DNA from 3 places in the Actinoallomurus sp. NPDC052274 genome. Region 3 is predicted to be linked to each of the others. Evidence: riboswitches for the same ligand, from Rfam matches in the RefSeq annotation. Region 3 holds a riboswitch; each other region holds the start of a gene.
What was found. Region 3 has a riboswitch for cyclic di-AMP ahead of AB0K82_RS44105 (CHAP domain-containing protein). Riboswitches for the same ligand answer to the same signal wherever they lie in the genome.
Positions count from the first base shown of each region.

Region 1 (5,586 bases), on a different contig from region 3:
CGGGACCACGTGGGCATCCACCGGCAGCGCGACGGCCGGTACTACGTCGGCTTCGCGCCGAAGGTCGGCCGGGTCGACGGCGACATCCTCCGCGTCATCGCGGACCTGGCCGAGGAGTACGGCTCCGGCCGGGTGCGCACGACGACCGAGCAGAAGATGGTCATCCTGGACGTTCCGGAGGAGCGGACCGAGGAGCTGGCCGCCGAGCTGGAGGCCCACGACCTGCGGGTCCGCCCGTCGACGTTCCGCCGCCAGACGATGGCCTGCACCGGCATCGAGTACTGCAAGCTCGCCATCGTCGAGACCAAGCGGCGCGGCATGGATCTGATCGAGGAGCTGGAGCGGCGCCTGCCGGACTTCGACGAGCCGCTGACGATCAACATCAACGGCTGCCCGAACTCCTGCGCCCGCATCCAGACCGCCGACATCGGCTTGAAGGGCCAGTTGGTCACCGACGCGAACGGCGACCAGGTCGAGGGCTTCCAGGTCCACCTGGGCGGCTCGATCGGCGGGGAGTTCGGCAAGAAGATCCGGGGCCTGAAGACCACCGCCGAGGAACTGCCCGACTACGTGGAGAGGGTGCTGCGCAGGTTCCAGGAGAACAAGGCCGACGGCGAGTCCTTCGCCGCGTGGGTGCAGCGTGCGGAAGAAGGTGACCTGAAGTGACCGAACGAGCCGTCCCCTTCTACTGCCCCTACTGCGGAGACGAGGACCTGGAGCCGTACGAGAGCGACGGCGGCTGGCACTGCCGTGCCTGCACGCGGGCCTTCCGGCTCCGCTTCGTCGGGCTCGGCGCGCTCAGCTCGGCGGGTGCTCCCCGAGGGGAGGGCTCGGCATGACGCTCCTGTTCGAACGCCCCACCGCGGCGCTCGACCTCACCGACATCGTCGAGTCGGCGGCGGACGCCCTGGAGGACGCCTCCGCCGAAGAGGTCATCCGCTGGTCGATCGCGACGTTCGGCGACCGGATCTGCGTGACGTCGTCCATGAAGGACGCCGTGCTGGTGGACCTCGCTTCCAAGGTCCGCCCCGGCATCGACGTGCTGTTCGTCGACACGGGGTACCACTTCGCCGAGACGGTCGGCACCCGCGACGCGGTCGAGGCCGTCTACCCGGTGAACGTCGTGAACGTCACCCCCTCGCGTACCGTCGCCGAGCAGGAGCGCGACCTCGGGCCCCGGCTGTACGGCCGGAACCCGGACCTGTGCTGCCACCTGCGCAAGGTCGAGCCGCTGAACCGCGCCCTCGAGCCGTACCTCGCGTGGATCACGGGGATCCGGCGCGAGGAGACCTCGCACCGGCGCGGCGCGCGCGTGGTCGAGTGGAACGCCGCGCGCGGCAAGGTCAAGGTCAACCCCCTCGCCCGCTGGAGCCAGGCCGACCTGTACGGCTACATCGAGAGGCACGGCATCCTGGTGAACCCGCTGCAGTACGACGGGTACCCCTCCATCGGCTGCGAGCCCTGCACCAAGCGGGTCGCGCCGGGCGAGGACCCGCGCAGCGGACGCTGGGCCGGCACCGGAAAGACCGAATGCGGCATCAACCTGTGAGACCTCGGAGCAGCCGGGCGGCGGTCCCCCTGGTCGCGGTGGCCCACGGGAGCCGTGATCCACGTGCGGCGGCGACGGTCGAGGAACTTCTCGATCTTGTACGTCGTTCCTCGGGGGTGCGGGTCGTGACCTCCTATCTCGACCACGCTCCCCCGGCACCGGGGCAGGCGCTCGGTGGTCTCGTCGGAGAGGGGGCCGACGAGGCCGTCGTGCTCCCTCTTCTGCTCACGGCCGCCTATCACAGCAAGACCGACATCCCCGGCGCGCTGCGGGAGGCCCGGGCGGCCCACCCGCGGCTGGCGCTGCACTACGGCGCCACGCTCGGCCCCCACCCGCTGATGACGGGCGCCCTGGAACGGCGGCTCGCCGAGGTGGGCGTCCGGCCCGACCCGGAGACGGCCGTGGTGCTCGCCGCGGCCGGCTCCAGCGATCCGGCGGCGAACGCGACGATCGACCGGATGGCGCGCGACTGGGGCGGCTGGCGCGCCGTCGTCCCCGCGTACGCCTCCGCGGCCCGTCCCACGCCCCCCGAGGCCGTACGCGCGCTGTACGCCGCGGGGGCGCGGCGTGTGGTGGTGGCGTCGTACTTCCTGGCCCCGGGCTTCTTCGCGGACAAGGTACGGGACGAGTCCCTGGCGGCGGGCGCCGTGGCCGTCTCACCGGCCCTGGGCGCCGCCCCCGAGCTGGCGGAGATCGCCGCCCAGCGCTATCGCGAGGCCCTCGTCCGGGCCGACCTCGTCGCGGCCGCGGGCTGAGCGACCTTCCTCCGGCCGGCCGGAACACCGGCCCGGCATCTCCGCCGGCCGGCCGGAACGGCGGGCTGAGCGATCTTCTTCGACTGGCCGCGACGCCCTATGCCGTAAGGCTTTTCGGCCCGTCCGCAATTATGATCATTTCCAGGCTTCGTGATTCTTTTTCCTTATCCGTAAATTGATCACGGCAGGCCATGGCGGCAATAAGATCATGTATTCCAATGGATCATGTGAGCCATGTCGCAAATCTGGGTATTTGGCCCGTCGGTATTCGCGTGCTATGTTCGCCTAAGTCCGGCGGACGCCCCCCATGCGCCTCCCGGAAACCCGCCGGCGACGGCCGGCCCACCAGCGCAGACGGCGCGGCGCGAAGAAGCGTGCGAGGGCCTCCGTACAGAGCCGGGATGATTCATATCCAATATCACGCCACTCCCGTGGAGAACCCCTTGATCCATTTGGATGCGGGAGCGGCAACGTCGAGTCCGTGAAGATCACGGAGCCGGGGACCCACACGAAGTCCCGGGGTGAATCGGTACACCTGTCGTGCCGTAGGGCGACTTCCACGCCCGAACCCGTCAGCTAACCCGGTAGGCGTCTGGAAGTAAGGAGTTTCGGAACCTCGTCCGCGAGTCCTCCCTGATCTGAATACCTGGTCGTCGTCCCTACCCCTGGGACCGTACGACCAGACCCTGTCTCTTTGTTCGTGCCGCCCGCGCAAGCGGGCGACCCGCTGAATCCGCACCTCGCGGAACCGGGGACCCACAAGAAGTCCCGGGGTGAATCGGCACATCTCTCGTGCCGTAGGGCAGCTTCCACGCCCGAACCCGTCAGCTAACCCGGTAAGCGGCATGGAAGCCGAAGGAGTACCCCCCGTGTCCCCTCGACACGCCAAACCCCGCTTTGCACCGAAGAAGTGCCTCACCGGCCTCGTCGCCGGTGCCGTGACCGCCGGCGCGGCCGCGATGGCCGTCGCCACCGCCGCGCCCGCCGTCTCCGCGCAGACCCCCACCGCGTCCCGTCCCGCCGCCCACCAGGCTGGTCAGGTACCCGCACCTGGTACGGGTAAGGCGAAGCACGCCCGCCCGGTGAACGACAACCCGCACGTCAAGGTGCACACCGTCGCCGAGCAGAAGGCGAAGAGGGTGCCCACCGCGGCGGACGTCGTGAAGCTCGCCATGTCCCAGGTCGGCACGACCGAGAACGCGGGCGGCGGCAGCAAGTTCAACCAGTGGTTCATGACCACCCCGTACGCCAAGGCCGGCGCCGCGCGCGACGGCGGGTCGGTCAACGACTACGCCAACGCCTCCTGGTGCGACATGTTCGTCACCTGGGTCGGCGACCAGCTCGGCGTCAAGGGCATGGGCGGTGACGCGTTCACCCCCTCCCACGCCAAGTGGTTCATCTCGCAGGGCCGCTGGGGCACCACTCCCAAGCCCGGCGCGGTCGTCTTCTTCTCCTGGAACGGCAGCGGCGTCGACAACATCGATCACGTGGGCCTGGTCATCAAGGACAACGGCGACGGAACGATCCAGACCGTCGAGGGCAACACGGACGACGCCGTGAAGGTCCGGACGCGTAACACCTCCACCGTCGTGGGCTACGGCTACCCGGAGTACCCGCAGTAATTCACCCGTCGACGCGTGCCGTGCCGCCGTCGGCGACGCGGCACGTGCCGACCTCCCTTCCCGGGCCGTTCCCGGGATCTCTCCTCACCCCTCCCCCGGTACCCCCATGCCCTCATCCCCCCATGCCCCCGAAAGGAAAGCGATGATCAGGTTCTCGACCAAGGCCATCGCCGGTATCGCCGCCGGTGTCGCTCTCGCCGGCGGCGGCGTGACCACCGCCCTCGCCTACGGCGGCACCTCGGAGGCGGCGTCGGCGCCGCAGGCGCAGAGCGCCCCCGCGAAGACCTCGCAGCAGGCGCAGGCCGAGAAGCGCGTCGACAGCGCCGCCCAGGACCGGATGCTCGTGGCGGTCAAGAAGGACAAGGACCCCAAGAAGGACACCAAGAAGGACGCCAAGGCGGCGGCCCTGCCGGGTGGCGTCTCCACCGCCACGTCCTTCTGGGACCCCTCGACGGCATCGGGCAAGCCGATGTCGTACCACACGATCGCCAGCCCGTACTGGCCGCTCGGCACGAAGGTGAAGATCACCTACAACGGCAAGAGCGAGATCGGAGTCGTCGAGGACTTCGGCCCGGCGGAGTGGGCGGTCGCCCAGCACAACCCGCCGGCGCTCATCGACCTGTCGGAGAAGATGATGCAGCACCTCACCGGCACCGCGTCGAACTCCATCACCATCAAGTTCCAGGTGCTGGAGCTGGGCAAGGGTGGCGTCTACCGCCACTCCGGCACCGGCTACGACACAGCCACCGGCAAGGCGTAACCCGCTCCCCCTCGCCTGCCGGCCGGACGGCGCGGGATCCCCTCTCGGGATCCCGCGCCGTTCTTTCGTCTCCGGTGACAAGGCTTGCCGGGAAGGAGTGAACTGAGGTTCAATCCTTGTGTGCCGTACCGCCGCACGCCCCGCGTCGAGGCCCGGCTCAGCGCCTCGCGGGAACGCATCCGCGCCGCCGCGCTGGCCGTCGTGGCTGAGCGGGGCTACGCCGGATGTTCGATCGCCGCCGTCGCCCGGCGGGCGGGGGTGGCGACCGGCAGCGTCTACCGCCACTTCCCGTCGAAGTCCGAGCTGGTCGCCGAGGTGTTCCGGGTGGCCTCGCAGCGCGAGGTGGACGCGTTCGCGCGCGCCGCGTCGCCGGCACGGCCGGCGGCCGAGAGCGTCGCGGCGGTGATCGAGACGTTCGCGGGCCGGGCCCTGCGCGCCCCCCGCATGGCGTACGCGCTTCTCGCCGAGCCGGTGGACCCCGCCGTCGACGCCGAGCGGCTGGTCTTCCGCCGGGCGTACGCCGCCGTCCTCGCTGGACTCATCGGCCGCGGCATCGCCGCCGGCGAACTCCCCGACCAGGACGTCGAGGTCAGCGCCGCCGCGCTCGTCGGCGCCATCGGCGAGGCCCTCGTCGGCCCCCTCGCGGTCGGCGCGGCACAGCCCGCCGACGCGTGTCCGCCCGCCGCCCCGGCCCTGCCGACCCGGACGGACGCGGCGGCGCGCGACCGGGTCCGGGCCGGCCTGATCTCCAATCTCATCTCGTTCGCCCAGCGCAGCATCGGAGCGGTCAGTGACAACACATGAGGTCTTCAACCAGGTCCCCCCGCTCATCGGCCACGACGTGGCCGACGATCCGGCTCTTCTCGACGGGATCTTCCGGGAGGGCGGTGGCTGGGCGGC
Region 1 is NZ_JBFAUT010000031.1:17,530-23,115, forward strand. It holds gene AB0K82_RS25120 (nitrite/sulfite reductase) at 1-666, shown strand, start outside; gene AB0K82_RS25125 (Insertion element protein) at 663-839, shown strand; gene AB0K82_RS25130 (phosphoadenylyl-sulfate reductase) at 836-1,549, shown strand; gene AB0K82_RS25135 (sirohydrochlorin chelatase) at 1,531-2,304, shown strand; cyclic di-AMP (ydaO/yuaA leader) riboswitch at 2,766-2,912, shown strand; cyclic di-AMP (ydaO/yuaA leader) riboswitch at 3,020-3,161, shown strand; gene AB0K82_RS25140 (CHAP domain-containing protein) at 3,174-3,926, shown strand; gene AB0K82_RS25145 (hypothetical protein) at 4,069-4,686, shown strand; gene AB0K82_RS25150 (TetR/AcrR family transcriptional regulator) at 4,807-5,490, shown strand; gene AB0K82_RS25155 (isovaleryl-CoA dehydrogenase) at 5,477-5,586, shown strand, end outside.
Region 1: linked by a shared signal. The riboswitch ahead of AB0K82_RS25140 (CHAP domain-containing protein) and the one ahead of AB0K82_RS44105 (CHAP domain-containing protein) in region 3 are both predicted to bind cyclic di-AMP.

Region 2 (5,586 bases), on a different contig from region 3:
GGAAGATGACCACGTTGGCGGCGATCAGCAGGTAGGTGACCAGAGGCGCGCGCCGCGTCGGCTGGTTGTCGTACAGCGGCAGCGCCACACCTGCTCCTATCGCATCGGCCGACCGGCGCGGTCAACCTTACGGGAATCGGGGCGCGCGGCGGCGCTCTCGATCCACTGACGCACGCTCTCGGCGCCGTGCGGCGGACAGGTCCACGTGCCGTCGACCTCGACGAGGCGCACGCCGGGGGAGTCGAGCCAGCGCAGCACGCACTCCATCTCCTCGGCGGAGGCCCGCGGGGTGGCCCCGATGCCGGGCCGCACGGTCTCGGCGGTGGCGACCAGCGCCTCGACGTACGGGACGGGGTGGGCGTGCGGGGGAACGGTGCCGGCGGCGGCGAGGCGCCCGTGGCGGACGACGTGCAGCTCCCAGCCGCCGTCGAAGGCCGGCCGGGCCGCGACCAACTGCGCGAGTCCGGCCAGGGCGGACAGGCGCTGGCAGCGCGCCGCGCCGCGGACGAAGGCGGCCAGCCGGTCGCGCTGCACCGCCGCCTCTTCGTAGCGCAGCTCGCCGGCGAGCCGGTCGATGCGGGCCCGCGCGGCGGCGACGACCGGACGGACGTCGCCCTCCAGGATCCGCCGGGCCAGGGAGGCGTGGCGGGAGTAGTCCTCCGGCGCCTGCCGGCCCTCGCACGGGGCACCGCAGCGGCCGAGCTCGGCGAGCGCGCAGGTGGCGGCCCGGCGGGTCTCGATCAGCCGCAGGGTGAGCCGCTGGGTGCACTGGCGCAGGGGGACGGCGTCGTGCACGGCGGCGCGCGCCTCCTCGGCCGTGCGGGTGCTGCCGAACGGGCCGAGGTAGGCGGCACCGTCGTCGCGCACCTCCCGGACGATCGACAGCCGGGGGAAGGACTCGGCGGTGAGCTTCAGCCAGACCGCCCGCTCCGGGTGGCGCGACCGGCGGTTGTAGCGCGGCTTGTGCGCCGCGATGAGTCGCAGCTCGCGGACCTCGGCCTCGAGGGGGCTCGCGCACACGATGGTGCGGACCCGCTCGGCGACGCCGATCATCTCGCGGACGTGCCGGCGGGTCTCCGAGGCGGTGAAGTAGGAGGTGACGCGGCTGCGCAGCCGGCCGCTCTTGCCGACGTAGAGCACCTCGCCGCGCGCGTCCTCGAAGAGGTAGACGCCCGGCGCGGCGGGCACACCGTCGGCCAGGTGGCGCTTGCTCCGCTGCTCCGGCGTCGGCGCGCGCTGGAAGCCGGTGAGCTCCTCCAGGGTCTCCACACCGAACGCCCCGGCGCGCTCCAGCAGGCCGTGCAGGACGTCGACGGTCGCGCGGGCGTCGGTGAGCGCGCGGTGACAGGGCTCGACGCGGGCCCGGAAGAAACGGGAGAGGGTGGCGAGCTTGCAGTTGGGGACCTCGTCGCGGGTGAGGACGCGGCGCGCGAGGTCGGCGGTGTCCACCACCGGCGGCGCCGGCCAGGGCCGCTCCTGCGCGGCGCAGGCCGCCTTCAGGAAGCCCATGTCGAACGGCGCGTTGTGCGCGACCAGGACCGCGCCCCCGGCGAACTCCAGGAACGACGGCAGGACCTCGCCGATGCGGGGAGCCGCCACGACCATCTGCTGCGTGATGCCGGTGATCACCGAGATGAAGGGAGGGATCGCCATCCCGGGGTCGACGAGGGTGGCGAACTCGCCCACGATCTCGCCGCCGCGCACCTTGACGGCGCCGATCTCGGTGATCGCGTCTTCCTTGGCCGACCCTCCGGTGGTCTCGAGGTCGACGACGACGAAGGTGACGCCGGCCAGCGGGGTGCCGAGGTCATCGAGGGTGCCCTGCACCGCAGGGCCGACGGAGGCCATGGGCGGAACCGTACGCGGGAAGACCGACATTCGTTCGGGCGGCCTGGGGCGGGGGCCACTCTGCGGCATCCACATTCGTTGCGGCGACCCGGCGCGCGGATACCTTGTGGTATTCGTCGGGGGGATTGCGGACCGTAGGTCGCCGAGCCGTCTACGCTGGGCAGCGACGGCGACACGGAGCCCGGCGCACGCGTCCCGGCGCGCCGCCCCGCGACCATGAGGAGCAGACCATCGACACCGGCCCGGGCGAACACCTCGATCAGCCGCTCCCCGAAGCGGTGCGCCAGCGTGTCGTCGAGGCCGCGGCCGGCGTCATCGGCGGGCTGCGGCCCGACGAGGTCCCGCCGCCGCTCCGGCGGGTGGCCCGGTTCGAGCCCCGGCGCCGCGCCCGGCTGGCCGCGACGCTGATCGCCGCCCAGCTCGAGGACGACAACGGGTTCCGCGAGCGTGTCGCCGATGTCGTACGGGAGAGCGAGCCGGTGCTGGCCGAAGCGGTCGGCTCGGGCGCCGTGCCGCCCGCCGCGGACCCGGTGACCGTGGCCGCCCTCGCGTACCTCCTGCGCCCGCCGGACTGGGCCGAGCGGATCGAGACCGCGCGCCGGGACCTGGAGCGGTCGGCGGCGGCCGCCGAGGACGCCAAGGTCATGCGCCAGGTCGCCGACCTCCGGGACCAGATCGCCGCGGTGAAGGCCACCCGGTCAGAGGAGACCGAGAAGCTCCGCGCCGAGCTGCGTGAGCTGCGCACCGAGAACGCCGAGCTGCGCAAGCGGCTGCACGAGGCGCGGGGCAAGGCGAAGCGGGAGCACGCGCGGGCGGAGGAGCTCGACCGCCGGCTGGGGGAGGAGCGTGCCGCGTCCTCCGTCGCGGCGGCCGCCGCCGAGGCGGAGCTGCGCCGGCTGCGCAGCCGCTTGTCCCATGCCGAGGCCGCCGCCGAGAGCGCCCGGCGCGCCGCCCGCGAGGGCCGCAACGTCGACGAGGCCCGGCTGCGCGTCCTCCTCGACGCCCTCACCGACGCCGCCAAGGGGCTCCGCGACGAGATCGCGCTGCCGCCGGGCATCACCCGGCCGGCCGACAGTGTCGGCGGCATCACGCCCAGCCGTCCCGGGCACCGCACGCTGCCCGGACGGGCGCTGGCCGACAGCGACCCGGCGCTCCTGGACCAGTTGCTCACGCTCCCGCAGGTGCACCTCATCGTCGACGGCTACAACGTCACCAAGACCGGGTACGGCGACCTGCCGCTCGCCGACCAGCGGTCCCGCCTCGTCTCGGGCCTGGGCGTGCTGCACGCGCAGACCAAGGCGGAGGTGACGGTGGTCTTCGACGGCGCGGAGCTGAACGCCCCCGTCGCCGTGCAGGCGCCGCGCGGTGTGCGCGTGCTGTTCAGCGAGCCCGGTCAGACGGCCGACGAGCTGATCGGCCACCTGGTCCGCGCCGAGCCGAGCGGGCGCGCCGTGGTGGTCATCTCCTCCGACCAGGAGGTCTGCGACTCGGCCCGGCGGGCCGACGCCCGGCCGGCGCCGTCGTCGCTCCTCCTCCGCCGTCTCGGCCGCACCTGACCGTCCGTGCCCGCCCGGCCCGGCCCGCGCGGGTGGATATTGCGGAGGGAATTGTCGGTGGGTCCTCGTAACGTCTGGCAATGACGACGACACGAGGAGGAATTCGTGCTCATCGACTGCGCCAAGTGTGAGCTACGCAACGTCGGCTGCGCCGACTGCGTCGTCACCATGATGCCCGCCATCCCCGAGTCCGGCCTGGACATTGATCCGCTCGAGCGCCGCGCGCTGGGCATTCTCGCCGCGGAGGGGCTGATCCCGCCCCTGCGAATGACGATCTCCGTCGACCGCGCATCGTGACGATCCGCGCGCGCCCTGTTGCGTAAATGACGTGAATTGCTCGAATTCCCGGAGAAGCGGTTGTTACCAGCGTGAGACTTGACTAGTCTCACGCGCTGAGCCGGTCGCTGGTTCGTCGCCCCCCAGGCGACGGCGACGGCTTCCGCCGAGTCGTCACGTTCGGTGAGGACGCCCGGGCTCCGGGCCGTAGGATCCTCACCGGCACGACGAGCCGGGGAACCAGGTTTCAGGGGTGAATCGGAGCGCTGTGGGCTCCGTAGGGCGACTTCCACGCCCGAATCCGTCAGCTAACCCGGTAGGCGGACAGTGGGAGAGGGGCGTGCCGCAAATCGTGGCAACAGAGCGCAGTGCCGACGGCTCGGCCGTCGGACGGCCGATGAGCGGCTGGATCCGCGGTCGCACGTTGGCCACCCTGTGCGTCGCCGCCTCGGCGGCGCTGGCTCTGCCGGCCGGTACGGCCGAGGCGAAGCCCAAGGAGACGCTGAGCCAGGCGAAGGCCAAGCTGGCCAAGCTGAACTCGCAGGTCGACCACCTGGACAACGACTACAACAAGGCCAAAGAGCAGTGGGCGGCGGCCGACAAGAAGCTGAAGGCGCTCAAGGCCTCGGTCAAGCAGCAGCGCCAGACGTGGGCCGAGCTCCGCGTCCGTGTCGCGCAGATGGCCGCGTCCGCGTACAAGAACGGCTCGAACGGCGCCGACATCCCCGCCCTGGTCTCGGCCAAGGACCCGCAGACGGTGCTCGACCAGATGTCGGCCTTCGCGCAGCTGTCCAAGAACCGCTCCACCGAGCTCACCCAGTTCCTCAACGCCGCCCAGTTGCTCCAGCGGCAGCAGGCGCAGGCCGAGCAGGGCACCACCGACCTGGTGCAGAAGAAGAACGCTCTCCTCGCCAAGAAGAAGAGCATCGAGAAGTCGGTCGAGCAGCAGAAGGCCCTGGTCAAGAAGCTGGGCCCGGCGGCGGACTCCGGCGGCGGTGACAGCGGTCCCGTGGCGAGCAACTGCGGCGGCGGCTACCAGGGCTCGGCGACCGGCAAGGCGCGGACCGTACTCGAGTGGGCCTACAGCAAGTGCGGCACGCCGTACCTCTACGGCGGCACCGGCCCGCGGTACGACTGCTCCGGCTTCACGATGAAGGCCTACGCGGCGGCGGGGAGGACCATTCCCCGCGTCGTCCCGGACCAGTACGACGCCACCACCAGGGTCACTCCCCAGTCCGCCCTGTCCCCCGGCGACCTGGTCTTCTTCGACAACCTCGGGCACGTCGGCATCTACGTGGGCGGCGGCAAGTTCATCCACTCGCCGCACACGGGCTCTTACGTCAAGATCGACAGCCTGAGCAACCCCTGGTACAGCTCGCATTACGTCGGCGCGGGCGCGCTCTAGGAACGGATCATCATGGCCAAGGAGCGTACGATCATGCCCAGGACCGGCCGCCGGTTCCTGACGACCGTCGGGTTCGTCGCCGTCGCGGGGCTCGCCCTGCCGGGGGTTCCCGCGCACGCGGACCCCGGCTCTTCGCTGAGCGCGGCGAAGAAGGAGCTCGCGCAGCTGAACGACAAGGTCGACCAGCTGAGCAACCAGTACAACCAGACCAAGGCGGACTGGAAGGCGGCCCAGAGCCGGGTCAACGCGCTGAGCAAGTCGGTGCAGGCCGAGCGCAAGACGTTCCAGCAGCTGCGGCTGCGGGTCGCGCAGCTCGCCGTCGACGCCTACAAGACCGGGGACAACGGCTCGATCCCCCAGCTGGTGAGCTCCAAGGACCCGGACGCCGTGCTCTCGCAGATGTCGGCGTTCAACCAGATCGCGCACAACCGGTCGGCGGAGTTCCAGCAGTACCTCGCCTCCGCGCAGCGGCTGGAGCGTGAGCAGGCGCTGCGCGTTCAG
Region 2 is NZ_JBFAUT010000018.1:27,339-32,924, forward strand. It holds gene AB0K82_RS17420 (rhomboid family intramembrane serine protease) at 1-88, opposite strand, end outside; gene AB0K82_RS17425 (DEDD exonuclease domain-containing protein) at 97-1,848, opposite strand; gene AB0K82_RS17430 (NYN domain-containing protein) at 2,127-3,404, shown strand; gene AB0K82_RS17435 (hypothetical protein) at 3,510-3,701, shown strand; cyclic di-AMP (ydaO/yuaA leader) riboswitch at 3,888-4,019, shown strand; gene AB0K82_RS17440 (NlpC/P60 family protein) at 4,021-5,085, shown strand; gene AB0K82_RS17445 (NlpC/P60 family protein) at 5,119-5,586, shown strand, end outside.
Region 2: linked by a shared signal. The riboswitch ahead of AB0K82_RS17440 (NlpC/P60 family protein) and the one ahead of AB0K82_RS44105 (CHAP domain-containing protein) in region 3 are both predicted to bind cyclic di-AMP.

Region 3 (5,586 bases):
GAGGAGCTGCTGGGCCTCCTCGGGCTTGCGGAGCCAGATGTCATAGGCGCGGCCGTTCGTGCTCATGTCAGAACCTCATGCGTCGTCGGCGATCTGCGGGATCGGCCCATCATCTCAGAGATTCGGGGCGGCCGACGCGAGGCCCGTCACACCGCGGATCGCCGTGGTGACGCGAGGTCCGTCCTATCGCGGATCGCCGTGGCAGGGGCGGAGATGCGGGAAACAGGGCGGAATACGCAGGTTGCATGACCCGGGCTTGTGACCCGCTCGATACCCTTGGGTCTCGTGGACCTCCTCGAAACCTGGCGTGACCTTCCGGCCGCCCAGCAGCCCGACTGGCCCGACCCCGCCCGGCTCCAAGACGTCGCGGCGCAGCTGTCCAAGCTGCCGCCGCTGGTGTTCGCCGGCGAGTGCGACCAGCTCAAGGCGCATCTCGCCGCGGTGGCGCGCGGTGAGGCCTTCGTCCTGCAGGGCGGTGACTGCGCCGAGACGTTCTCCGGCGCGACCGCCGACGACGTGCGCAACAAGCTGAAGACCCTGCTGCAGATGGCCGTCGTCCTGACCTATGCCGCGAGCGTCCCGGTCGTCAAGATCGGCCGGATGGCGGGGCAGTTCGCCAAGCCGCGGTCCAAGCCGTTCGAGGTGCGCGACGGCGTCGAGCTGCCCGCCTACCGGGGCGACATCGTCAACGGGTTCGACTTCACGCCGGAAGCCCGCGTGCCGGACCCGGAGCGGCTGCTGCGCGCCTACCACGCCGCCGCGGTCACGCTGAACCTCACCCGCGCCTTCACCCAGGGCGGCTACGCCGACCTGCGGCAGGTGCACGCCTGGAACCACGACTTCGTCGCCGAGAGCCCCGCGGGCCGGCGCTACGAACGGCTGGCCGGGGAGATCGACCGGGCGCTGGCGTTCATGCACGCCGCCGGGGCGGACCCCGAGGAGTTCCACCGGGTCGAGGTCTACTCCAGCCACGAGGCGCTGCTCCTGGACTACGAACGCGCCCTGACCCGCGTCGACTCCCGGTCCGGCCTGCCGTACGACGTCTCCGCCCACTTCCTGTGGATCGGCGAGCGCACCCGGCAGCTCGACGGAGCGCACGTGGAGTTCATGCGGCACATCCGCAACCCCATCGGGGTGAAGCTCGGCCCGACCACGACCGCCGAGGACGCCCTCGCGCTCATCGAGCGGCTGGACCCCGACCGTGAGCCCGGCCGGCTCACCTTCGTCACCCGCATGGGCGCCAAGCGGATCCGCGAGCACCTTCCCGCCCTGGTGGAGAAGGTCACAGCGAGCGGCGCCCAGGTCGCCTGGATCTGCGACCCCATGCACGGCAACACCTTCGAGTCGGAGAGCGGGTACAAGACCCGCCGGTTCGACGACGTGCTCGACGAGGTCGCCGGCTTCTTCGAGGTGCACCGGGCGCTCGGGACCCACCCGGGCGGCGTGCACCTCGAGTTCACCGGCGACGACGTCACCGAGTGCGTCGGCGGCGGCCACGACATCGTCGACGACGACCTGCACCAGCGGTACGAGACGGCCTGCGACCCCCGCCTCAACCGGGGCCAGGCCCTCGACCTGGCGTTCATGGTCGCGGAGATGTACCGCGTCGGGAAGTGAGCCCCGGTCCGCGTGGTCGCCTCAGACCACGCGGACCGCGCCGGCGAAGGGCCGGGTCGACAGGTCGGCGACCCGGACGTGGTCGCCGGTGTGCGGCGCGTGGATGAACTTCCCGTCGCCGATGTACATCCCCATGTGGTGGATGTCGGAGTAGAAGAAGACCAGGTCTCCCGGCTCCAGCTGGTCCCGGGAGACGTGGACGCCGGCGTTCCACTGGTCGCCGCCGTAGTGCGGCAGGTTGACGCCGACCTGCCGGTAGGCCCACATGGTCAGCCCCGAGCAGTCGAACCCCTGACCTGGCGTCGCGCCGCCCCAGACGTACGGGACGCCGAGCTGGGTCAGCGCGGCGCGTACGGCGCCGACCGCCCTGCCGGGGCCGCCGGGGATGGCGGGCACCTTCTCGCCCTTGCCGGCGCGCTCGACGGCGTCCTGCAGCAGCGGCCCGCGGACCTTCTCCAGCGCGGCGCGGATGGTGGCGCGCTGCCGGGCGAGCCGGCTCCTGAGGAGGGCCGCCTGCGCGGCGCGGTCGCGGGCGTCCTGGCCGGTCCACTGGGCGTTCTGGATGGCCTGCGTGAGCTGCCGGATCTCGCTGTCGTCCTGCTGGGTGAAGTAGTGCAGGGTGGTGGCCCGGTCCAGCAGCGCGCGCGGGTTCGAGGACGCGAGGAGCGCGGGCGCGTCGTCGTGCGTGCCGTTCATGTAACGGATGGCGGCGAACCGGCCGACCTTGCGCTGCGTGGCCTTCAGCGCCTCGGTGGCGCGGGCCGAGGTCTGACCGGCGATGACGGCCGCGCGCTGGGCCTGCTCCAGGCGCACCTTGAGGCCGTCGTACTGCTCGGTGAGCTGCTCGAGCCGGTCGCTCAACTGGCCGGCGCGCTGCCGGAGCGCGTCGATGCGCGGGCCGGGCCGGGCGGAGTCCGCCAGTGCGGGCGGTGCGAGTCCGGCGATGACGAGGGCGAAGGTCGCGACCGCCGTACGGCGGGCCGTTCCCTTCCCGGGATGAAGAGGGTCGTGCGTGTCCGCGGTGCGGAATCGATCCATCCAGGTGCTCCTCTCCTCAGGCCGCCTACCGGGTTAGCTGACGGGTTCGGACGAGAAGGAGCCCTACCGCGGCCGTCGGCGACGGACGCGGATTCACCCCGATGCGCAGGCGAGGAGACGCCCTCTGCCTCCGCGAATGGGTCCCCGGTTCCCCGGCGCGCCACGGCGCGACGGGCGATTCGGCGGTCCGGCCGTCTCTCGGCCGGTGACGACTCGCTGGAGATTAACGGATGGTGACGGAGCGTCCAACGAGAACATGCGGAGATGGCCCGGGGGATCCCAGGATGGTCACTCCGGGTGATGGGCGGCTGGTCCTTTGCGCCTAGACACGGCGGTCCCCGCTCACCTCACGCCTGGCGGCGGCGGTCCCCGCTCACCTCGTGCTCGGCGGTCCCCGCTCGCGCCCTGACGCGGCGATCCCCGCCCGCCTCCGGAGCAGGAGCGGACGGGGACCGTACGGACGGTGTCGCGCGCGGCGCGGCGCCGCGGCTCGGAACGAGGCTCAGGACAGGACGGACTCGGACTCCGTCTCGGACTCGATCGAGCCGTTCTGCGACACCGCGGCGTGCAGGGTGTTCCAGAACGCCAGCTCGACGTCCTCCTCCAGCTCCGCGATCTTGCCCCAGAACTCCTGGTCCTCGGCCTTCGCGGCGGCCTCGGCGGACAGGACCGGCATGAGCTGGGTGCTGGCGTCGGCCGCCTCCAGGTCGGCCACGCTGACCTCGGCGGGCAGCTCGACCGGCGTGCGGTGGTGCTTGCCGCGCTTGCGGACCCGGACGTTCGGCGCCGAGACGGGCACCTTGACCTTCGACTTGCCGACGGCGAGGGCCACGGTCCCGAACAGCACGACGGCGAGCAGCCCGGTCAGGGCGGCCTGCTGGTCCGGCAGCGGGGACGACGGGGCGGCCGGGTCGTGGGCCGCCGTCGTGTGCGCGTCGACCTGCGCCTGGACGTCCTTGCCGATCTCCTTGACGGCGGGCGGCGGCGCGGCGTGCTTCGGGGCGTAGTTCTGGTCGGTCTGGGCCGGCTGCTGGACGGCCGGCGCCGCCTTCACCTTCACCTTGGAGGGATAGCCGAACCCGACCACCTGGCTGATGTCCCGGGTGGCGCGCGTCAGCGCGTTGTTGTGGTTGGCCTCGATGGTGTGCAGCGTGTGGCCGTCGACCCGCTCCACGATGCCGACGTGCTCGATGTCGCCGATGCTCTTGCCGCCCGACCAGGAGAAGAACACGATCGCGCCGGGCTCGGCCTTGTGGCCCCAGGCGCCCTGCTTCTTGAACCACTTGGCGTGGTCGGGGGTATAGGCGAACTGGCCGGTCCAGTCCTCGACGCCGGCCTTGTCGGCCGCCCACGCGAGGAACATGTCGCACCAGGCCGACGTCTTGTAGACGGGGTCCTTGTCAACATGCTTGCTGTACCAGTCGCCGAATTTGGTGTAACCGCTGGCTTTCTCGTGATAGCCGAGCTGGCCCTTGGCGACCTCTAGCAGTTTCTGACCTACTGAATCCATTCGCTCCCCTTTTACCGCCTACCGGGTTAGCTGACGGGTTCGGGCCAGAGGTAGCCCTACCGTGCGTGACGGATTCACCCCGAGGGACTGATGGGTCCCCGGCTCCCGCGACACTGGCTGCGTCGCCGGGACTCGGCGGTCGGTCTGCAACCCCCTGGTTGGAGGTTGGTCACAGCCCGATCTCGGCGCAATCTAGCCGAACTCTCGCAACAACGGCAACGCGTTCGGAAACGAAAGTCTGGCATCGTTCGCTCACCGAGCGTAGCCGGACGTGGGCGCGTCCAGCCGGGTAACGTCCGAAAGGGCACTCTCACGTGCGGCGAAGCCGGAAAGGGGAGGTGGGCGGGAAAGGCGAGTGCCGCGCCCGCCACCAGGAAAAAGTGACGAACACGGCACTCAGGCCGGGCTCTCCTCGGCGGAGGTCACGGTCGCGGCGCGTCGACGCCGCGACCGTCGTCCGAAAACCGCCCTTATGCGGCTCAGCGCACCTCGGGGCGTGGGATGTCGACGCCGCGGTCGTCGTCCGCGACGTACACGTATGCCGCGTGCCGGGACGGCGCCCACGACATCGCGTCGGCCGGCCGGCGGTAGGGCACCCGCTTCGGTGGGCGTTCTGCGACGCCGCAGGCCGCGAACGGCCTGCGGCGCCGTGGCACGCCCCACTCATCCTCGTCGGACCCCGCCCCGGCCGCGCTCCGCCGCGTCGTCGTTCAGCACCTCCTTAACCAAACCTGAAGCGCGCCTTAAGCCCCTGCCGCGGCGGTTCCCCGGCCGCTTCGCTGAACGCCGGACGCGGTCTCAGGACAGGAGAGGGAACTCGTGCACAGCAGAATGATCGGCAGAAGGTCGTTCCTCGCGTCGACCGCCGCTCTCGGCGCACTCGCGTTCGGCGGCGGAACGACGGGATGCGCCCCGTCGTCGCGGGCCCGGAGCACGGCGGCGACCACGGGCGGCCTGCCGCTGACCGCGGTGAACCGGACCGGCAGGTACGCCGACGCGTCGATCCACATGTACGTCGTCGGGGTGGACCCGGCGACCGGCGCCCAGGGGCACGTGACGGCGGACGGCGCGTTCGTCCCGTGCGCGGCGTCGGACAACGGGTCCGGCGGGTTCACCGACTACGCCATCCCGTTCCGGGACTCCGGCGAAGCGACCGTCGTCCTGCCGAAGATGTCGGGCCGGGTCTACTTCTCGATCGGCGACCGGCTGCGGCTGAAGGTCGTCACCGACGGGAACGGCAGGCCGGCCCTGCAGTACCCGGCGGGCTGGGTCGGTACGGACCCGAACCACCGGATCCGGTGACCAACCGCTACGCGCGGGCGATGCACCAGGCGAGCGCGGACGGCGCCGCGTACGGCTTCGCCTTCGACGACGTGGCCGGCCACGCCTCCTACATCCAGGACGACGCGCCGACGTCCGTG
Region 3 is NZ_JBFAUT010000119.1:1,385-6,970, forward strand. It holds gene AB0K82_RS44090 (tetratricopeptide repeat protein) at 1-66, opposite strand, end outside; gene AB0K82_RS44095 (class II 3-deoxy-7-phosphoheptulonate synthase) at 277-1,617, shown strand; gene AB0K82_RS44100 (NlpC/P60 family protein) at 1,639-2,655, opposite strand; cyclic di-AMP (ydaO/yuaA leader) riboswitch at 2,661-2,833, opposite strand; gene AB0K82_RS44105 (CHAP domain-containing protein) at 3,158-4,165, opposite strand; cyclic di-AMP (ydaO/yuaA leader) riboswitch at 4,166-4,313, opposite strand; gene AB0K82_RS44110 (hypothetical protein) at 4,645-4,821, opposite strand; gene AB0K82_RS44115 (beta-1,3-glucanase family protein) at 4,985-5,467, shown strand; gene AB0K82_RS44120 (beta-1,3-glucanase family protein) at 5,464-5,586, shown strand, end outside.